DNA from 3 places in the Agrobacterium sp. A3-95 genome. Region 1 is predicted to be linked to each of the others. Evidence: riboswitches for the same ligand, from Rfam matches in the RefSeq annotation. Region 1 holds a riboswitch; each other region holds the start of a gene.
What was found. Region 1 has a riboswitch for thiamine pyrophosphate ahead of thiB (thiamine ABC transporter substrate binding subunit). Riboswitches for the same ligand answer to the same signal wherever they lie in the genome.
Positions count from the first base shown of each region.

Region 2: another riboswitch for thiamine pyrophosphate. It lies ahead of ACQZ5Y_RS08865 (ABC transporter permease); the one in region 1 lies ahead of thiB (thiamine ABC transporter substrate binding subunit).
Region 3: another riboswitch for thiamine pyrophosphate. It lies ahead of ACQZ5Y_RS28110 (Bcr/CflA family efflux MFS transporter); the one in region 1 lies ahead of thiB (thiamine ABC transporter substrate binding subunit).

Region 1 is NZ_JBNWDR010000005.1:196,117-203,601, forward strand. Features, by position in the region: gene ACQZ5Y_RS15460 (ABC-F family ATP-binding cassette domain-containing protein) at 1-1,170, shown strand, start outside; gene ACQZ5Y_RS15465 (VOC family protein) at 1,262-1,654, shown strand; TPP riboswitch at 1,700-1,810, shown strand; gene thiB (thiamine ABC transporter substrate binding subunit) at 1,849-2,862, shown strand; gene thiP (thiamine/thiamine pyrophosphate ABC transporter permease ThiP) at 2,882-4,507, shown strand; gene ACQZ5Y_RS15480 (ATP-binding cassette domain-containing protein) at 4,504-5,220, shown strand; gene ACQZ5Y_RS15485 (M48 family metalloprotease) at 5,528-6,988, shown strand; gene leuC (3-isopropylmalate dehydratase large subunit) at 7,050-7,485, opposite strand, start outside.
Region 2 is NZ_JBNWDR010000002.1:716,504-723,988, reverse strand. Features, by position in the region: gene ACQZ5Y_RS08870 (TadE/TadG family type IV pilus assembly protein) at 1-1,130, opposite strand, end outside; TPP riboswitch at 1,312-1,414, shown strand; gene ACQZ5Y_RS08865 (ABC transporter permease) at 1,543-2,328, shown strand; gene ACQZ5Y_RS08860 (ABC transporter substrate-binding protein) at 2,325-3,269, shown strand; gene ACQZ5Y_RS08855 (hydroxyethylthiazole kinase) at 3,272-4,012, shown strand; gene thiE (thiamine phosphate synthase) at 3,999-4,661, shown strand; gene thiD (bifunctional hydroxymethylpyrimidine kinase/phosphomethylpyrimidine kinase) at 4,658-5,455, shown strand; gene ACQZ5Y_RS08840 (Lrp/AsnC family transcriptional regulator) at 5,683-6,141, opposite strand; gene alr (alanine racemase) at 6,269-7,435, shown strand; gene ACQZ5Y_RS08830 (D-amino acid dehydrogenase) at 7,443-7,485, shown strand, end outside.
Region 3 is NZ_JBNWDR010000021.1:287-7,246, reverse strand. Features, by position in the region: gene ACQZ5Y_RS28155 (hypothetical protein) at 1-77, shown strand, start outside; gene ACQZ5Y_RS28150 (hypothetical protein) at 124-528, shown strand; gene ACQZ5Y_RS28145 (hypothetical protein) at 681-935, shown strand; gene ACQZ5Y_RS28140 (hypothetical protein) at 1,199-1,621, shown strand; gene ACQZ5Y_RS28135 (helix-turn-helix domain-containing protein) at 1,706-2,182, shown strand; partial or broken gene ACQZ5Y_RS28130 (aldo/keto reductase) at 2,217-2,384, opposite strand; gene ACQZ5Y_RS28125 (hypothetical protein) at 2,559-2,954, opposite strand; gene ACQZ5Y_RS28120 (FAD-binding oxidoreductase/lyase) at 3,004-3,702, opposite strand; gene ACQZ5Y_RS28115 (NUDIX hydrolase) at 3,755-4,159, opposite strand; gene ACQZ5Y_RS28110 (Bcr/CflA family efflux MFS transporter) at 4,163-5,407, opposite strand; TPP riboswitch at 5,438-5,554, opposite strand; gene ACQZ5Y_RS28105 (leucine-rich repeat domain-containing protein) at 5,720-6,559, opposite strand; gene ACQZ5Y_RS28100 (GNAT family N-acetyltransferase) at 6,609-6,960, opposite strand, start outside.

The DNA of each region.
Region 1 (7,485 bases):
CACAAGCTCGGCAAGGCCATCGAGCGTGAAGAACACTGGATGCGTTACGGCGTGACCGCGAGACGCAAGCGCAACATGCGCCGCGTGGGCGAGCTTCAGGCAATGCGTGCGGACTATCGCGGCCACAAGAGACCGCAGGGCAGCGTGCAGGCGACGGCTGCGGAGGTGCGGGAATCCGGCAAACTGGTCATCGAGGCAGACGCAATCACCAAGTCTTACGGCGAGCGCGTGATCATCGCGCCGTTTTCGCTGCGGGTGCATCGCGGTGATTGCATCGGTCTCGTCGGGCCGAACGGTGCCGGCAAGACAACGCTTTTGAAGATGCTGACCGGCCAGCTTCAGCCCGATAGCGGCACGGTAAAGCTCGGCACCAATCTGGAGATCGCGACGCTTGACCAGAAGCGTGAGGATCTCAATCCAAACGATACGCTCGCTCATTACCTCACCGACGGTCGCGGCGACAATTTGCTGGTCAATGGCGAGTTGAAACATGTGACGGGTTACATGAAGGACTTCCTGTTCCAGCCGGAACAGGCCCGCACGCCCATCCGCAACCTCTCCGGTGGTGAGCGCGCCCGTCTTATTCTTGCGCGCATTCTGGCGCGGCCTACCAACCTGCTGATCCTTGACGAGCCGACCAACGATCTCGATATCGAAACGCTCGATCTGTTGCAGGAAATCGTTGCGGGCTTTTCCGGCACGGTCATTCTCGTCAGCCACGACCGCGACTTCCTCGACCGTACCGTCACCTCCACAATCGCGCCCGCCAATCCGGACCAGCCTGATGGACGCTGGATCGAATATGCCGGCGGCTATTCGGACATGATGGCGCAACGCAAGGGTGCCGCAGAAGAAAAGCGCAAGGCGGAGAAGCAGGAAAAGGCAAAGACCGCCCCTTCCGCCTCCGCGTCGCAGGACCCTTCAAAGGCCAAGGGCAAGCTTTCCTTCAAGCAAAAATTTGCGCTCGAAAACCTTCCAAAGGAAATGGAGAAGGCGCAGGGCGAAATCGCCAAGCGTGAGCAGCGCATGGCCGATCCCAATCTGTTCACCAAGGACCCGGCTACCTTCAATACGCTGGCGCAGGAAATGACGAAGCTGCGCGAAAAGCTCGAAGCCATGGAAGAGGAATGGCTGGAGTTGGAGATGCTGCGCGAGGAAATTGAAGGGTGACTTGGTCGCGATTTCTTGACTGAGGTCTCATCCACCTTTGACAGGGAGGTGGAATTGCCGTTTCCTGTGCGGGTTCGGAGGAGTTCACAAAATGCGCATGATCTTCGTCAATCTGCCGGTCAAGAATATCGAGACATCGAGAAGCTTCTTCACGGCTCTCGGTTTCACCTTCAATCCGGAATATTCGGATGACCGCACGCTCTGCATGATCGTTGAGGAGAACATCTTCGTGATGCTTCTTCAGGAGGAGCGTTTTCGCGATTTCATCAATGGCGATATCGCCGACGCCACACGCAGCACCGAGGTCCTGACCTGTCTCACAGCGGGAAGCCGTGAGGAAATCGACCGGATGATCGAAACGGCGCTTGCCTCCGGTGGCAACACCTGGAAACCGGTTCAGGATCACGGTTTCATGTATGCCGGTAGTTTTCAGGATCCCGACGGCCATGTCTGGGAACTGGTGCACATGGTGCAGCAGGCCTGACGGCAGCCATCTTGCCAATCAGAGACAGCGGGACTACATCATCATCTTGATCTAACGGGGTGTCTTTTGTGCTTGCGTGCAAAAGGCTGAGAGGCTTGCCAACCCGAAGAACCTGATCCGGTTCATACCGGCGGAGGGATTAGACGGCTTAAGGCAAGCGGCTATTTCCCTTTTCGTTTTTTGAGGAGATACCCGTGCGCCGTCGTCTTTTCTTGAATTCCCTCGTTGCCGTTTCGTTGTTTCTGCCCGGTATTGCCACTGCTCAGGACAGACAGGAACTGACCGTCTATACCTATGAAAGCTTCGTTTCCGAATGGGGTCCCGGCCCCAAGGTGAAAGAGGCCTTCGAGAAGGTGTGCAATTGCACGGTCAATTTCGTCGGTGTGGCGGATGGCGTGGCGCTGCTCAACCGCCTGAAGCTTGAAGGGGCGGCGTCGAAGGCGGATGTCGTTGTTGGTCTCGACACCAATCTGGTCGCGGAAGCGAAACAGACCGGCCTCTTCGATATCAGCGGTATCGATGCATCGGCGGCCAAGGTGCCGGGCGGTTACAAGGACGACGTTTTCGTCCCTTACGACTACGGTCATTTCGCCGTTGTCTACGACACGCAGACGATAAAAAATCCGCCGACGAGCCTGAAGGATCTGGTGGACGGCGATCCTTCACAGAAAATCGCCATTCAGGACCCGCGCACCTCCACGCCGGGGCTTGGCCTGCTCCTCTGGGTGAAGTCCGTTTACGGCGACAAGGCACCGGAAGCCTGGGCGAAGCTCCGGAAGCGCATTCTAACCGTCACGCCGGGCTGGTCGGAATCCTATGGCCTTTTCACCAAGGGTGAGGTGCCGATGGTGCTCTCCTACACCACGTCGCCTGCCTATCACATGGTCTCGGAAAAGACGGATCGCTATCAGGCCGCGGGTTTTTCCGAGGGGCACTACATCCAGATCGAGGTTTCCGGCCTTCTCAAAAACGCGCCGCACAAGGAACTGGCGAAGCAGTTCCTCGCTTTCACGCTCACATCAGGATTTCAGGATGCCATTCCGGAAAACAACTGGATGATGCCGGTCGCGGCAACGTCCACGCCCCTGCCCGAGGCATTTTCCAAACTCGTCGTACCGCAGAAGACCTTCCTGATGGACCCGGAAGAGGTGGCGAAGAACCGCAAGGCCTGGATCGACGAATGGCTTGCGGCCATGAGCATGAACTGAGCAAGAGGCACGCCCGCGCATGATGCTGCGTCGCGACTACAGATGGTCGATCATTGGCGGAACGGCGGCGTTTGCCGCCGTTTTCCTGTTCATGGCGCTTGCTGTCTCAGCACTCCTGTCTTTCGATGCCGGCACATCCGCCGCCGGAATCGTGGATGCCTACACGCTGCGCATCCTGCGCTTCACGCTCTATCAGGCAACGTTGTCCACTGTTCTTTCCATTGTTCTCGGACTGCCGGTGGCGCTTGCGCTCTCCCGCAGACAGGATTTTCCGGGGCGGATTTGGATTATCAGGTTGATGGCTGTGCCGATGGGGCTGCCGGTCATCGTCGGCGCCTTCGGCATTATCACGATCTGGGGCAGGCAGGGTGTTTTGAATACTGCCCTTGTTTTTGCCGGTGCGGAGCAGCCCTTCAGTATTTACGGCCTCTCCGGCATTCTCATCGCCCATGTGTTTTTCAATCTGCCGCTTGCGGTGCGGCTGATGCTGGCCGGGCTGGAGCGGATTCCGGGCGAATATTGGCGGATGGCAGCAAGTCTTGGCATAGGGCCGGTTTCGGTTTTCCGCTTCATCGAGTGGCCGGCCGTCTCGCGGCTTGTTCCCGGTATTGCCGGGCTTGTCTTTATGCTGTGCGCCACCAGCTTCACGCTAGTGCTTCTGCTGGGCGGTGGACCGGCGGCGACGACACTTGAGGTCGCAATCTATCAGGCGCTGCGGTTTGATTTCGATCCGCAACGGGCAATCGCGCTTTCGGTTTTGCAGATTGCAGTCACAGCAGTTCTGCTCGGCCTTCTTGCCTTTTTGCCATCGCCCGAGGCGGAAATTGCCTCGCTTGGCCGCCCTGTTCGCCGTTTCGACGGCAAGAGTGTTGGCGCGCGCCTGTGGGACGGAGCGGCAATCATTTTTGCGGTTCTGCTGGTCGGCCTGCCGCTTGTTGCCATAACCGTCTCGGGTTTGGGGGCCGATCTGCCGCGTCTTTTGTCAGCGCCGATCTTCCTGCGTGCGGCGGCGACCAGCCTTGCAATCGCTGCGTTCTCCGCAACTCTCGTCGTGCTCTGCTGCTTTGCGATCATCGGTGCGCGACAGGCCGTGGGTTCCAAACGGCACGCGGCTCAACCCTTGCGCCTTTTGTCCGCCACGCTCGGGGCGGGGTCATCGCTGGTGCTGCTGGTGCCGCCCGTCGTGCTGGGAAGCGGGTGGTTCCTGTTGCTGCGGCCCTTTGGAGATGTCAGTTTTTATGCTCCCGTTCTCGTGGCACTCATCAACATGCTGATGGCGTTGCCGCTTGCCATGCGGGTGCTGGAGCCAGCCTTTACCAGTCATTTTTTACGCACGTCCCGGCTCTCCGCCAGCCTTGGGCTTCAGGGATTGACGCGGCTGCGGTTCGCCGATCTGCCGGTTCTGCGGCGGCCGCTGCTGATGGCATTTTCCTTTGCCATGGCCCTGTCGCTCGGTGATCTCGGGGCGGTTGCCCTGTTCGGATCGGAAAATTTCATCACCTTGCCATGGCTGGTCTATAGCAATATGGGCAGCTACCGCACCAATGATGCCGCCGGATACGCGTTCATCCTTGGCATCGTCTGCCTGTTGCTTGCCGCGGGCGGCGTTTCACGGCAATCCCAATCAGCAAGGGCGAGCATATGACGGGTGACGAATTCGCCGTGGGGCTGGACAAGGTCAGGCTGCGGCTCGGAACGCAGGATTTCGATCTCGATTGTACATTCCCGCAAGGCCAGATGACCGCCGTCGTCGGTGCCTCCGGTTCTGGCAAGTCGACGCTCCTCAATCTCATTGCCGGTTTTGAATTGCCCGATTCCGGGCGCGTCCTGATCGGCGGGCGGGACATGAAGGCGCTCGATCCTTCCGAGCGACCGGTCTCTTCGATCTTCCAGGATAATAATCTTTTCGCCCATCTCGATATCTTCACCAATGTCGCGCTCGGCATCAGCCCCGGGCTGCAGCTGGGGGCGGAAGACAGGCAGAGGATCGACGTGGCGCTCACACGCGTTGGTCTTGCGGGTTTTGACAAACGTTTGCCGGGCACGCTTTCCGGCGGGGAAAGGCAAAGGGCGGCGCTGGCGCGTGCGCTGGTCCGGAAAAAACCGGTCATGCTGCTGGACGAGCCTTTCGCGGCCCTAGATCCGGGGCTGCGGGCGGGCATGACCTCCCTGCTTCTCGACTTGCATGCCGAAACAAAAAATACGGCGATTATTGTTACGCACCATCCAGACGACATAAAAAAGCTGGCGCAGCGGGTGGTTTTTCTTGATCGTGGCCGCGTTGTCTATGCGGGCTCGACCACAGATTTCTTCGCCACACAAAATGTGAAGGCGGTCGACAGTTTTCTGAACGGCTGATCGCCTTATTTTCGACGCGTGCCGCTGGCAATCGCTTTAGATAACTTCAATGGCGTTAATTTGCACTTGCCAGTTTCAAGTCGTTGCCCGAGAAAAGACGAGAATTATTGCGTTCTTCAGGAATATTCCGGACTTGATGGATCGTTTTTACCGTTTCGACATTCATGGCTCGTTGGGGCGAATCTGTTATTCTGGTCTGCAATTAACGGATGATCAGGAACGTTAGGGGCAGGCATAGAGAATGAGAAATAGCATGACTGCGCAGTGGAGGCTTTTCTCCCGTTCAGGCCTTCGCCGTTCGGGCAGGATGGCTGCCGTGTGTTCCGTGCTGACGGCGTCTGCCGTATTCCTGTCATCGTGTCAGTCTCTCTTCAGCCCGGCCTACCAGTCCACCTTGCGGCCTTCGGACAATCCGCAGACCGTGGAAGAGGTGCAGAAGAATGATCCCCGTGCGCAGATGGGCGCGCGCGAACATCCGCGTATTGTGGCGAGTTATGGTGGCGAATATCGTGATGCCAAGACGGAGCGGCTTGTCGCCCGTATTGCCGGCGCGCTGACGGCTGTTTCGGAAAATCCGCAGCAATCCTATCGCATCACCATCCTCAACTCGCCTGCTATCAACGCTTTTGCGCTGCCGGGGGGGTATCTTTACGTGACGCGCGGGCTTCTGGCACTCGCCAACGATGCATCGGAAGTGGCCGCCGTGCTTTCGCATGAGATGGGCCACGTTACCGCAAACCACGGCATCGAGCGCCAGCGCCGGGAAGAGGCGGAGGTGATTGCAAGCCGTGTGGTCGCCGAGGTTCTGTCGAGCGATCTCGCCGGCAAACAGGCGCTTGCGCGCGGCAAGCTGCGGCTTGCGGCTTTTTCGCGCCAGCAGGAATTGCAGGCAGACGTGATTGGTGTGCGCATGTTGGGTGAGGCCGGCTACGACCCCTTCGCATCGCCGCGGTTTCTGGATTCCATGGCAGCCTATGCGCGTTTCTCCTCGGCTGATCCCGAAAATGACCAGAGCCTCGACTTTCTTTCCAGCCACCCCAACACGCCGCAGCGCATCGAGCTTGCACGCCGGCATGCCCGCGCCTTCGGTCAGGACGGTCAGGTCGGGGATCGTGGTCGCGACTGGTTTCTGGATGGCATAGATGGCCTGCTTTACGGCGACAGCCCGCAGGAGGGTTATGTCCGAGGCCAGACCTTCCTGCACGGAACGCTCGGTATCCGTTTCGATGTGCCGGAAGGTTTCGTCATCGACAACAAGGTCGAGGCCGTTCTTGCGACGGGTCCGGGCGATGTGGCGATCCGTTTCGACGGCGTGGCCGATCCGAAACAGACCACTCTTGCCAATTACTTGACCAGCGGCTGGGTTGCCGGCCTAATGCCGGAAACCGTGAAGGAAACGCAGATCAACGGTCTGGAGGCTGCGACAGCCCGTGCGACGGCGGACAAATGGGACTTTGACGTTACCGTCATCCGTGTCGGTCAGCAGATATTCCGCTTCCTGACGGCCGTGCCGAAGGGGAACACGCAGCTCGATTCCATCGCCAACGTGTTGCGAACGAGTTTCCGCAAGATGACGCCGCAGGAGATCGCATCGTTAAAACCTCTGCGCGTGCGCGTGGTGACGGTCAAGCCCGGTGAAACCGTGGCAACGATTGCCGCACGTATGATGGGGACCGACCGCAAGCTCGACATGTTCCGCATGATGAATGCGATGAGCGCCACCGCCACGCTTCAGCCCGGCCAGCGGGTGAAGATCATTGCGGAATGAGATGCTAACAAAAAACCCCGGATTGTGATCCGGGGTTTTTCGTTTCAGACGTTATCGATAATTACCGCCACTCGCGCACATCGACGAAATGACCGGCGATGGCCGCCGCCGCTGCCATGGCGGGGGAGACGAGGTGGGTGCGGCTCTTATAGCCCTGGCGGCCCTCGAAGTTGCGGTTCGAGGTGGAGGCGCAACGTTCGCCAGGCTTGAGGCGGTCGTCATTCATGGCAAGGCACATGGAGCAGCCCGGTTCGCGCCATTCGAAACCGGCTTCGAGGAAAATCTTGTCCAGACCTTCCTTTTCCGCCTGCTCCTTCACGAGACCGGAGCCGGGCACGATCATGGCCGAGACGGTGGGCGCGACCTTGCGGCCGTCGACGATCTTTGCCGCTGCGCGCAAATCCTCGATACGGCCATTGGTGCAGGAGCCGATGAAAACGCGGTCGATGGCGATATCGGTGATGCGCGTACCGGGTTTCAAGCCCATATAATCCAGC
Region 2 (7,485 bases), on a different contig from region 1:
TACCAATCATTCGTCGGCAGCGGCAGATAGGTGGTATAAAGCACCGCGATACGAAAACCCTTTTCCTTCAATTTCGTACAGTCTTTGATGTCGATCGGCTCCTGACAGCGGCCTCCCGTCAGTTTTTTCGTACAGGAGGACGGCTTGTAACTGTCGCCCACCCCGTCTGAAACAAAGAAAATAACCTTATCCGGGTTCGCCGAGCTTGCGCCCGTGCCCGAACTGCCGACCTTATCTCCAATCTGGATCAGTGCCCGGTCGAAATCTGTTTGCTGGTCGTTGTTGTATCCCTGATAGGGGATCGACATCAGGTTGATTTCACCAGCTTTTTTCTTTGCTGCGTCCAGATCCGATGTTAGCGAAACGACCTCAAGCAGCTTGGTATCTTCCGCCCGTTCCCCAAAGGTATAGACGGCCATGCGATATTGATTGCTGCTTTTGCGCGTGGACTTTGCCGTGTCCATCAGGCTGGCGGTTGCCTTGGCAACCACGTCGATACGCGTCGTAACCCCGAGTTTCTTGGCCTTGAAGTAATAGCTGTTCGGGTCTGCCACGCCGTCCTTCACGATGTGGCAGGCAAAAGCGCATTTATCGCCAGTATTCGCAACCAGGGTGGCAACATCCGTGGGTGTCGCGCCCACTCCCATGGAGGGCGTATTATCAAGCAGAAGATAGAAATCGCTGAAGGTTTCCGTTTCGTATTTGGCCGTGGCCGTGCCGGCAACCGAAACGAAATCCTTCCCCAGAAGCCCTGAGAGGGTCGTGCTGACCGACGCCTTGAAGCTGACGGACGACTCGACCACATTGCCGTGCTTGATCACCGAAACATCGACCGAGGTAATGGTGTAGTCCGCGTCGCCGCGCTGATTGCCATCGAAGAATGCCCGGGCTTCTTCATTGCCGACGGGAATGACACCGTCCCCCGACATCTTCTTTGCCGCCTGAACACTTGCGGACATATCGGCGACTGCCGCCAGAGCCGCGGAATCCGCTGCCTGCTGCAGATCGGCTTTGACCGACATGCCGCGCGTAATATCGAGCGTCACACCGGCAGCCCCGCACAGAGGCACCATGAGCAGCGCGGTCAGAATGCCAAAATTTCCAGATTTCTCTCGCCAGAAGTTTTTCAAGTTCGCCCCCAACCAATCTGGGAGATAAAGCTAATACAGCGGAATTGAAAAGCGGTTTCAATAAATAACTAATTTTTGATAAACTTAATATAATCAACAACTAATATGTTCGCGGCAAATTCGCCAATATTCTCGTTAACTTTCAACGTTGACATTACTTCAAAACCCTCCTAGCAAAACAGTCTCTTCCGAGGGGAGCACCTGACGGTGCTGAGATGGCGATGAGCCGGACCCTTGAACCTGATCCGGGTCATGCCGGCGTAGGAACGGAAACTGTAGCGCGTTTGCGTTACTGCCCTTTCTCTTCTCCGCTTTGCCCGGATCTCCGTGATCGCCACAGCTGGAGACCGAACGATGATGATGAAACATCCTTCCCTTCGTATACGGTACGGCTGCGTCTGAGTCCCGGCCGATGCGTGCCTCCCATGCGCTGAAGGGCGTCGTTCTTATTCTGATTGTCTGGCAGCTGGGCATCTGGCTGTTTGCACCGCCCCGCTACATCCTGCCCTCGCCCGCCGATGTTGCCGCAGCACTCCTGCGCCAGCCAGCCTTCCTGTTCGGACAGGCCATGGTGACATCAGGTGAAATGGCTGTCGGGCTTGCGGCTGGCATTGCCGCCGGCATTCTCGTTGCCTTTACGATTGCCGCCGTCCCGCGTTTTGGCCGCCTCGTCTGGCCCATGGTTCTCGTGTTGCAGGCATTTCCGGTCTTCGTGCTGGCCCCTATTCTCGTACTCTGGTTCGGTTTCGGCATGGCCTCGAAAGTTGTCATGACGGCGATCATCATCTTTTTTCCCGTCGCTTCAGCCTTCACCGACGGCCTCAACCGCACGGATCGGACAATCCTCGATGCCGCCTCGCTGACGGAGGCGAGCCACTGGCAAATCCTCACCCGGCTGCGTGTGCCGCTGGCGCTTCCCGCACTCATTTCCGGGCTGAGGGTCGCAGCTCCGCTCGCCCCGCTCGGCGCGGTCATTGGCGAATGGGTGGGCGCCTCCGCCGGGCTCGGTTTTGTCATGATCCAGTCCAATGCCCGCATGCAGACCGACACAATGTTCGCCGCCATGACTATTCTCGCCGTCATGGCGGTGCTGCTGCGGCTTGTCGTCGACCGGGCAACGGCCAACCTCGCCCCCTGGGCCAAAGAAACAGACCATCTCATTCCTTTCAAACATTTGCGGAGACTTTCGGCACCATGAAACGAACTCTTCTTTCCCTCGTCGTCGCGGCAGCAATCGTGTTTGCGCCCGTGCAATCGCAGGCGGCCGACAAGCTTACCGTATTGCTGGAATGGTTCGTGAACCCGGACCATGCACCGATGGTGATCGCCAAGGAACGCGGCCTGTTCGCAGATGCCGGGCTGGACGTTGAGCTGGTTCCGCCTGCGGACCCATCCGCCGTGCCGCGTCTCGTCTCGGCAAAACAGGCCGATATCGGCGTTCACTACCAGCCGAACCTCTATCTAGACCACGATGCCGGGCTGCCGCTCGTCCGTTTCGGCACGCTGGTCGAAACCCCGCTGAACACCGTCACCGTTCTGGCCGACGGGCCGATCAAGAGCCTGAAGGACCTGAAGGGCAAGAAGGTCGGCTTCTCCGTTTCCGGCTTCGAGGATGCGATGCTGAAGCGGATGCTGGAGAAGGAGGGACTGACGAAAGACGATGTGGAACTGGTCAACGTCAATTTCTCACTCTCGCCGTCCCTGATCGCCGGCAAGGTCGATGCCACGCTTGGCGGTTTCCGCAATTTCGAACTGACGCAGATGAAGCTTGAGGGCCACGAAGGCCGCTCGTTCTTCCCCGAGGAACATGGCGTGCCCGCATATGACGAGCTCATCTTCGTCACCCATCGTGATCTCGTGAAAGATAGCCGCCTGCCGCGTTTTCTCTCGGCCGTTGAGCAGGCGGCGATTTTCATCACCAACCACCCGCAAGAATCCTGGCAGCTTTTCATCAAGGCCTATCCGAACCTTGACGACGCGCTGAACAAACAGGCGTTTTTCGATACGCTGCCGCGTTTCGCCAAACGTCCAGCCGCACTCGATCGCGCCCGCTACACACGCTTCGGCACCTTCATGCAGGACATGCAACTGATCAAGCAGGCGCCGGCAGCGGAAGACATTGCCGTGGAGTTGCAATAACCATGGCAAACAGTTTTCCGACTGCGGCGAAGGCCGCAGAGATCCTCGAAAGGGTAAGGCAGACGCGCCCGCGCGTGCATTGCCTGATGAACACCGTGGTACAGAAATTCACCGCGGACGGCATTACCGTCGTCGGCGGCATACCCTCGATGACGACTTCACTCGAAGAAATCGGTGCTTTCGTCACAAAAGCCGATGCGGTGACGATCAATCTCGGCACGCTCGACGCCGACCGGCGCAAAGTCATTCGATTTGCCGTCGAGATCGCCCGCGCGGCTGGCAAGCCGTGGATTCTGGACCCCGTGCATTGCGACTATTCGCCATCGCGACTGGCGTTCGCGCGTGACCTGATCTCGCTTGGACCCACCATCGTGCGCGGCAACAGCGCTGAGATGAGCCTGATCGGTGCTGTTCCGAACGCCATCAGGATAGAGACCGGACCTGTCGATAACCTGCGCGACGCCACAAGGAGCGTCAGAATCGTCAACGGTCACCCGTGGATGGCGAAGGTGACAGGCACGGGTTGCCTATCGGGTGGCGTCATCGCCGCCTTCATGGCGGTGGAAAAAGACGCACTGACGGCCGCCGCCGCCGCCCTCGCCATCACGGGTGTCGCAGCCGAACTGGCAGCGAAAAACGCCAAAGGCCCCGGCACATTCGAGCCGGCATTTCTGGATGTGCTTTCAGAAATTTCCGGCGAAGACATAATAAACCATGCGAGGATTGAGCATGAACAAGGTTGATTACCGTCTCAACGCGCTGGTCGATGCGAGCATCGGCGATGTTGCGCCCTTGGGCGAGCTTGCTCTGGCGGCCGCACTCAACGGCGCGACCATTCTGCAATATCGCGACAAACACGCCTCCACGCGGGAGATGATCGAAAACGCCAGCGCCATTCGCGAAGCCATTGCCGGCACGGGCGTGCCGCTGGTCATCAACGACCGGGTGGATGTGGCGCTCGCCTCTGGCGCGGACGGCGTGCATCTCGGCGCCGATGATATGGATGCCAAAACCGCCAGACGCATCCTTGGAGATAAGGCGATCATCGGCCTCACCGTCAAGAACCGCGCCGATGCCGAGCGGGCGGCCTCCATGCCCACCGATTACGCCTGCATTGGTGGCGTGTTCGAAACCGTTTCCAAGGTCAATCCAGACAAGCCTGTCGGCCTTGACGGCTTTACGACGCTCCGCACTCTGCTCCGCGAATTGCGGCCGGGCATGCCGGTGGGCGCCATCGCCGGTATCGATCTTGCCCGGGTGCCGAACGTCATCGCCGCCGGTGCGGATGGTGTCGCCGTCATTTCTGCAATCTTCCGCGCAAACGATATTGCCAGCACAACCAGGGACTTCCGCGCGGCAGTCGATGCAGCGCTGAAAGCGAGACAGTCATGACAGCAATCGCATTGACCATCGCCGGCTCAGACAGCGGCGGCGGCGCGGGCATTCAGGCCGACATCAAGACTTTCTCGGCACTCGGCGCCTATGCCGCCAGCGTCATCACCGCCATCACCGCCCAGAACACCAAAGGTGTGACGGCAGTGGAGGATATTTCCGTCGCCACCATCGTCGCGCAGATGGATGCGGTTTTTTCCGATCTTGCCGTCAATGCGGTGAAGATCGGCATGGTATCGCGGATCGAAACCATCGCGGCCATAGCTGCAAGGCTTCGGCAGCAGCCCCAGCCGGTGGTGCTTGACCCCGTGATGGTTGCGACCTCCGGCGACCGTCTGTTGCATGCGGATGCGATCGAGACATTACGGCGCGACCTGCTGCCGCTCGCCACCATCGTCACGCCGAACCTGCCTGAAGCAGCGCTTCTCACCGGCTTGCCTATTGCAGACACCGAGGCGGAGATCACCCGTCAGGCCGAGATGATCCTGAAGGTGGGCGCGAAAGCCGTGCTCATCAAGGGCGGCCATGGCGACGGGCCGCAGAGTACGGATTATCTGTTTGCAGACGGCACCGTGCAGGCGCTTTCCGCTATGCGAGTGGACACGAAAAACGACCATGGGACCGGCTGCACGCTGGCGGCGGCGATCACCGCGCATCTGGCCATGGGGCATAACCTGGCGGAGGCGGTTGGTCTTGCGAAGGACTATCTGAATGGGGCGCTTGACGCTGGTCGGGGGCTTGCCGTCGGGAACGGTCGGGGACCGGTGCATCATTTTTATCGGTGGTGGGGGTGAAGGTTAGAGTGGAGCGTAGGGCTTACCCCCCTCTGTCCTGCCGGACATCTCCCCCTCAAGGGGGGAGATCGACAAGTGGCCTGCCCCGGGCGTTTTAGTTGGCGGACGAGATCGCGATACCGACGTTAATGGGTACCGAGGCGAAAACCTCACCCGATCTCCCCCCTTGAGGGGGAGATGTCCGGCAGGACAGAGGGGGGTGAGCCCCACGCTCTGCGCATCCGCCTTCACCTCGCCTTCGGCGTCGCCAGCACATTCCTGATCGCAAAACTCGAATGAATCCGCGAAACACCCGGCAGCTTCGACAGAATCTCCTTATGGATGCGCTCGAAATCGCCCGCACTTTCCGCCTCACATCGCAGGAAATAATCCGACCCGCCCGTCATCAGGTAACATTCGCGAATTTCTGGATAACGCCGCACCGCGTTCTCAAACCTGTTGAGAAAATCCTCCGTCTGGCGGTCGAGCGTGATCTGCACGATGACCGAGATCACCTCGCCGCCGGCAAGGCCGCTGGTCAGCGCCGTATAGCCCCGGATGATACCCTCCCGTTCCAGAATATCGACCCGGCGAAGGCAGGCAGAGGCCGAAAGGCCGACTTCCGCAGCAAGTTTCGCATTGCTGATGCGGGCATTGAGCCGGAGCAGGCGGATGATGTGGCGGTCTGTCGCGTCGAGTGACGACATAGAAAATTCCAATATGACAATGAAAGTTGCGTAGTTTACATTTTTATCGCATCTTATTCGAACAATAGCCAAGAAATTCGACAATCGTTGCAATACTCTCATATGATAAAAATGAGGGTGAACGACCATGGACATGCAGATCAGCCGCCAGCATGCAGCGGGTGGTGCAAGCGGCCATCTGACCATCGATCTTGGCGCATTGCGCGATAATTATCTCGCGCTTGCGGCAATGGCACCCACATCGCAGACGGCAGCGGTCGTCAAGGCTGACGCATACGGCCTCGGCGCGGATATCGTCTCGCAGGGGCTGTTTGACGCGGGCTGCCGGAATTTCTTCGTCGCCCATATCGATGAAGCGCTGGCGCTCCGGCTGCGTCTTTCAGCGGAAGCGCGGATTTTCGTCCTCAACGGGCTTCAGCCCGGTAACGAAACCTCCTGCGCAGCCATGGCCGTCACACCGGTTCTGAATTCGCTCGAGCAGATCGCCCAATGGGCGGCCCACGCCAAAAATCTTGGCAAGACATTACCCGCCGCAGTGCAGATCGACACCGGCATGTGCCGTCTCGGCCTCTCTCCCGAGGAGCTTGAAGTCCTCGCCTCCCGGCCGCAACTGCTTGATGGTATCGACATCGCCTTCGTGATGAGCCACCTCGCCTGCGCCGACGAGCCGGATCACCTCTCCAATGCCGCCCAACTCTCTGTGATGCGAAAAGCCGCTGTCGCTTTTCCTGATGTATCCGTCTGTTTTTCCAATTCCGGCGGCATCTTTCTGGGCAACGACTATCACAACTCCCTGCTACGCCCCGGCATCGCGCTTTATGGCGGCGCGCCCTCCGTTACCCGTCCCAACCCGATGAAACCGGTTGTCCGGCTTGATGTCGCCGTTATTCAGACCCGCGACGTTCCCGCCGGATCGCTGGTCGGTTATGGCGGCTCATTCGAAGCGGCCAGGCCGACGCGGCTTGCGACGATCGCTGCTGGTTATGCCGATGGCCTGCCGCGATCGCTCAGCAATCGCGGTGCGGCATGGTACAATGGCGTTCGCCTGCCCATTGCTGGTCGCGTTTCAATGGACAGCATCATTCTCGACATATCCGCCCTGCCCTTGGGAACATTGACGCAAGGCAGCTTCGTGCAGATGATCGGGCCTGACCAGACGCTGGAAGACATTGCCGAGGACGCGGGCACGATCGCCTATGAAATCCTGACCGGCCTCGGACGCCGTTACCGCCGCAATTATATTCAGCCGGGCGAAACCCCGGCCGTCGCTTCAACATCTGTCAGCCATAAGTGAGACGATCATGAACGTCACTATCCTCGGAGCCGGCGTCGTCGGCGTGACCT
Region 3 (6,960 bases), on a different contig from region 1:
GGCTGGAAACGCTTGCGCAAGCCCATGAAGCATTACCACCGCCATCAACCTACAGAGGAAAACGGTCGACATTCTGATGCGGCCAGCAGCTGAAAACCTTCACCAACAACCGGATTACGCAATATGAAACATGCCATCGCAATTCTCGGTCTGATCACCGTCTCCAGCCCGGCCTTCGCAGCATCGTGCGAGAAAAACTTCACAGTCTCAGGTGTGCCGATGGTCACAGCTGTCTCTTACAAATCCTTTCAGGAACTGCCGAAAGCCAAAGCACCCGCTGTCCTTCAAAAGCTCGCCCAGGCCGTCGCAGCGGAAGGTTTCTCAGGTATCCAGATCAACAAGGCACTGTCGTCAATCGATGCCCACCAGGAAACCAGCGGAAGTGGCAGGATTCAGACGCTGCGCGTTGTCGCCCGCCAGAAAGGCGCCGCTGTCCGGATCGATGCTGTTTTCAACATTCAGGCAGGACAGATCGCCGACAAGGACGTCATCCGCAAGGGCATCTGCGACATCATAAAAGGCGTGTAAGGCATGGCTTAAAGACACTCCGGTCCAGCAGCACGAGCCGTCCTTCAGTCGTGGCATCTTCGTCTTTCTTCCCTACGGTGGAGAACCCGAGAGACAATAAAAGGCCACGCATAGCTCTAAACATCATACCTCTGTCGCAGGACGAAACTGCTGTGATTTTCAGCTACCCAAAAACGCAGTCAGCGCATGCCAGGAAATACATTGCGCCAGTCATGCTCAAAAACGGCGATACTCGATTACTTGCGCTTTCTACGCTTGTTCTTGATACCACCGAGAATTTCTATCTGCGGCCATCGCATGTTGATAGCTGGGCCTCCGAAAAGCGAGATGCCATTCAAAAAGCATATTTCTCGACGGTCAAGGATGGGGCGTTCCTGGAACCCACGCCCGAATACATGCTTTTTTGAGCTGTGTGCATATAAACCGGGGAACTCCGACGCGACATTGAATGCGGTCCTCCAGAAGACTCTCTGAAAAGAAGAGCTATGCGTTCGATCCTAACAGGAACCGACCCAAACTGTTGTGGTGCAATTATGCAACTGTCGTGCAGTCCTTACTGTCGGTGTACCTATGCACTTACTGACAGCGGAGCTGTTTGTTTCGTTTATCCAACTTTACTTTTTCCGGCGACGCAACAACGATCCGATAAATCTTGTTGAAAGGACATCGGATGGCTTACACAGGCACACAATCAAGTCCGCTCGTTATCTCTGAAACCCCTGGTGCGTTACAGCGAAACTGGAAGATTCCGGCTCGATTCCCCCTGTGTCCAGACACATTGGTAGAAGCACCGCTATTGACCTATTTTGAAAATTTGTTCGTGGGGGATGTGGCGGTCGTTACGCCCTTCGGGCAGACCACCATTGGTGATACTGCGATGACACCGGACAGCAGCAGTATTCTTTTGCTTGGTGAACATGGTGAAGACGCGATCAAACCTTGGTCGTTGATGCAGATAACGTTCGAAGACGGATACTTCGTCCACGAAAGCCACGGCATGTTCTTTTCCCGCGAAGGTGCAGAGAAGGAATTTACTCTGGCACAGGGGCTACCGTGGTGCGGTGAAGACACCATTGACGACTATTGTAGGTAACGTGCAGACGTCTAAATGCGGCTCGAGTCAATTCAGCGAAATGGCGCGACAACGATAAAGTCTTGATCCGGCCCAGAGCGTACAATGGCGAGGGCGGCGGATAGTTGCGTCAATGGCGATCCTGGCGTATCGGCCACCTCCGCCAACCGGCCACCATCCCATTTGTGGGCGACTGACCTGAAGCCCATTCGCACGGAAGCGGGCTATGACGCGGCGCTCGCGGAAGTGGAGCAGCTTTGGGGTGCGAAAAGCGGTACGCGAGACGGCGACCGACTTGATGTTCTGGCAACCCTCATCGAAGTGTATGAAGCCAAGCATCATCCGATGGACCCGCCTGACCCGATCGAGGCGATCAAATTTCGAATGGAACAGCAAGGGCTGACCCGCAAGGACCTCGAGCCGATCTTCGGCACCCGCAACCGCACCTCGGAAATCCTTAATCGACGACGCGGCCTGTCGATCGAAATGATCCGGCAATTGCACGCAACGCTCGGTATTTCGGCCGAAGTGCTGATCCGCCCCTCCCTCCACGACAAGGCGCCATCTTCGTGGCGATCGTGATCTCGCTGCTTGGCACAGGCGCACGGCCCAGGATCGCTTCGCTTCGGGCATACGCGGGAGCCGTGTCGAACAATCGCAAACCGTTCGAATATGCGGCCTCGATCAGCGAAAGTGCTGCCTCCTCTTTCGGAGGTAGCACATCATTCACATCCCATTGCCGACCTATCGACAACAGGCCCAACCCCAATTCGACTGAAGGCATGTTATTTCCCTTTGGGGTGAAAGAAAGACTGGGGCTTGATTTCAGCCGGAGAGAACGTGCCATTGCCAAGAATAACTTGGCCGACAGGCACAGTGAGATTGCGGGCAGTACCAGCCCCCTTCAGCAAGCCCGCTCGAAGATCCGGATCGGTGTCCTTATAGGAGTGGCCAGCTTCTAGATGGCAGCTATCGACAATGATCGCGCCGAGAATCTGGCTGCCCGTCCCGAGGGTAGCTCCCCAAACACAGCCGCACCGCCCAGATAGCGCCCGTTGTCCCCAATCACGATCCCTGCCGCGGGCCGGTTCGTCTTTGCCGTGAAGCCGCCTTCACCGAACTGGTTGGACGAGCCGATGATGATCGGTCCGGAAACCGCTTCAACGAGCGAATTGCTGAAGAATGTATTGTCGTCGCCGATCGACAGTTCACCAAGATCGTTGCAGAACAGGGAAACGCAAGGGAATATCGTATTGCCCGTGCCGATCTTTACCGTCGCCGAGATGAGTATGGAGAACGGATCAAAGATGACGTTTCCTCGTTGCACAAGATATTGAATGTCTCCGATGGTCATGAGTCCGCGTGAACGGCGAACATCGTCCATGAAGGTGGGGAAGTCATGTTCAAGCAACCTCTCTAGTCGTTTCTGCATCAAGAGTCGGGAGTTCGTCGCACGGTCTGAGGGCGATGTCCGAATTGTCGAGCCTATCGTGAATGAAGAACGTCAATACGTCCGTAAGGTATGGAGCTTCAGTCATCTTGCCGGGGAGGACCACGACATGACCAGGGATCGGCTCGCTGATGGCGATATTGAGCGAACGGGCGCTTGCGAGATCGGTGACATAGTCAACCTTTACGCATGCGACGTCGCGAGAGCCTTGTTCATCCCATGATGGAAAAATCCGGCGAATTCCGCGACGCAGATTCTGCGCCCGTTCCGGGATTACATCATAAGAGGGCTCGGTACTAAGCAGCGCGTCCTCATTAAACCCGACTATGCTGACCTCGCCATGGTGCATCATCGCGGCTTCATGCGGGTCCAAGAAGAAGACGCCAGCATGGGCCAGCCCCTTGGTGACGACCAAGTGGCTCTTCCAATAGCGGATTGGCAGATCGATGCCGTGATACTTCTGGAAGATTTCCTTCGCGCCTATGCCGGAGGAATAGATGATCTTGCGTGCTGAAAATGTCTTTCGCTCGCCGCTGACCTTGCCCCGTTGAAATAATCCATTTTGAAGTAAGCTCTGGCCCATTGAGAGGACCAGGGAATGAAGCGCAATCGTTTTACAGACGAACAGATCATCGGCATTCTGAAGGAGCACGACGCCGGCCCAAACCGTTCACTGGCCGCCGCAAAAGTGTGGCTTCGCGTGACTATGGATAGACGCCGTACAGATTCAAATAGTGCAACAAGTCTGGCGTCAGCGGAAGCTTGGAAAGCTCGTCATTCCTGAACCAGCCAATGGCTGCGGCATCGTCCCCGGCGGACGCTTCGCCAGAGATTTTTTCGCCCAGGAAGTCGTGAATTTCATAGATGCCCCCTTTGCCGTCTGGGACATGCAATTTTCCCAGCTCACTGACGATCCTGATCACCAGCCCCGTTTCCTCGAAGACCTCACGGATCGCGGCCAGCTCCAAGGTTTCCCCAGGATCGACGCGCCCACCGGGCAGGGTCCAGCTTCCCTCATCTGGCGGGTTGGCTCGTTGAACCAAAAGGATGCGCTTCTGCCCATCGAGAATTACGGCGCTGGCTGCTAAGGTAGGCGTATCATCCACCATGTATCACTCCCGGCAAGATCGGTTGAAGTCATTCATCGCGACCGAGCTACGCTTCTCGGCGAGCGCAGCGAGGACCGAAGCCCACAGCGCAAGCGCGGTAGACAGAAGCATGATGGAGAACAGCGCGTAGGGCGCATTGCCTTCCGTCAGCACGGCGCCCGTGATCGAGGACAGGGTAGCCCCACCTGCAAGCGTGATCGCGCCAGCCAGTCCGGCTGCACTGCCGGCAAGGTTAGGTCGTACGGAGAGAGCACCGGCATTGGCACTTGGCATCGTCAAGCCATTGCCAACGCCGACCAGAATGCAAGGACCCAACAACGCAACCACATTCTTCACGTCAGCAAATAGCAGGGTCAGGCAAATCACCGGACCGCTGCAAGCAATGATCCGCCCCAGGATCATCATGGTCGTCAGTCGATATCGGCCGGCATAGCGCCCAGACAGGAAGCTGCCAAAAACAAAGCCAGCCGTAATGCTGCCGACGATGAGACCAAGCGCAGTCGACGACATGTTGAACATCGTAGCGACGAAGGGAGCCCCGGCGAAAAACGCGTAGACCGTGCCGACGGAGAACCCCATGCACAGCGCATAGGCCCAAAAGCGTGGCGCGCGGAAAAGCGCTGGGTATGCGCGGAACTGCTGCGCTATGAAGCCAGATCGGATTCTGTTCGTCTCACCGAGTTGGAACCAACACAAGGTCAACATTGCGGTGCCCGCAAGCGCTAGGCCCCAGAAGATAGCCCGCCAGCCCAAGGCCTCATCCGCCAAACCGCCAAGCGCCGGGCCAATCATCGGTGCCAGCGCCCAGATCATCGCTGCATAGCCAATGCGGCTTGCTGTCTGCTCCTTGCCAGCATTGTCCCTGATAATCCCCATTGAAACTGGATAGCAGGAGGTGATCGCCGCCTGGAGCGAACGGAAGGTAAGAAAGGCCCAGATATTGGATGCAAGAGCACAACCGATGGACCCGACTGTGAAGAATACGAGGCTGACGATGACGATCGGCCGACGCCCGAACCGGTCGGACATCGGCCCCATGATCAGTTCCAGTATAACGGCGACAGCTGCGTAGCCCGCCAGAGACAGGCTCACGAGAGCATAATCGCTTTGGAAATCTCTTGCGATGTGCGCCATCGACGGCAGGAAGATGTTCAATGGTAGCACCGAAAGGGAGCATAGAAGGGTCAACGTAACAAGCGTAGGCGGACGTTGTGCGCTCAGTCGTGCAAGTTGGCTATGTAACGTCATTGCGGCCCCTTTTATGAGGCCGGCAAAAGAGAGAGGCGTCTGACCCGTCCCTTCGCCGGCATGATCCGGATCAGGTTCAAAGGGTCACTGCGCTGCGTTCGCCCAACAGTATCTCAGCCCTTTGACAGGGCACCCCTCGGTACTGATGAGACTAGCCTAAACTTTGAAGGATGCACATGGGGTTTGGGTTTGAAATCTGTCGCAGCGAACCTGATCGCGGCGATGTCCGATTGCTTAGGCATCCGTGACCGCTTCTGGCGCGAAGGGAAGGACTGCCGACGGCCCAAACCGGTCATTGGCCGTGGAAAAAAATCAGGAGTTGCGCGACAATTTGGTATAGCGTTTAATGTGCTTAGCTAGGCGATCAGCATCACAATCGGGACAGCACAGCCTGATCCCCTTACCAGTCAGCAGTGCTTGCGGTTTACCGCAGGATGGACAGGTCAATATTGCCGGGTTGGCATTATGGACAACGCCGCCTTTCCAAGGGAAATCGACATCCGGTCGCTGGGCCTCGAACTGAGCAAATTCCTGCCAAGAGAAATTGTTTGACAGAAAAAGCTGGTGAAGCAGTTTCAACCCCCAAAGAGGCTTCAACGAACCATCGCTGACATTGCCCGAGAAGATTAGTGTGCTCAGTGAGGTGGAGTCAGAGAGTGGCGAAAAAGAGTCAACTTTGTTCTTACCGGAGAAGGACGGCCAGATCGTTAAAGCTTGGAGTTCCTTCAAAAATTGCAACCCATCAAGGGTATTCAGTTGATCACATGAATAGACCCAAAGAGCTTTGAGCTTCGGAAATCGCGTTGCGATCCCCCGAAAGGAGGTGAGCTTGCGGCATTCAACAAGATAAAGGGACGTTAAGTGCTCAACGTCAGAGAGTCCGCAGAAATCTACTAGCGGAGCACCTTCTAAGCACCAACTCAATTCGCTGGGAGCAGGAAGTCGCTCAATCTTCTTTACTGAGCGATGGATGCCGTCAGGGTTTCCCCGAAGGAATTCCAAAGTACCAACTATCGCTGAGAAATATTCCAAATCTAAAGCCGCACCAACTTCGTTAGGATTTAAGCTGTTCTCACAACATCTTAAATAAAAGCTAAACTTGTTTCGCTGGCTTTTTCGAAGCCGCAGAGTAGGAAGTTTAGCAGCAGCCACAATGACCACAATTGGCGCGAAGCGGAAGACCGCAGTTGGCCCGTAGTGGTCATTGAGCTTGGCTAATATACAGGTATCGATTTACGATGCGCCCGCTGCTCTGGAGCCGTTTTTGGTAGACCTCCATTCGGTCATGGACTTTTTCCGCGACTTTCTGCGACGGTATATTTTCGGGGCTTATTATGCTGACCACCCTGCCCAGGCCAAGGGTGTTCAGCGCATGGCCCCGACAAGCTGTCGCAGCCTCAGTAGCAAAGCCGTTCCCCCAGAAGCCACGCCACAGATGATACCCAATTTCCGGTTCGGTGCCTTCAGGGGTCTCTTGGAGAGTAATCCCACAGTCGCCGATGACCTGTCCAGAAGAAGGGTCAACTACTGCCCAAAGGCCGAAGCCGTGCTTG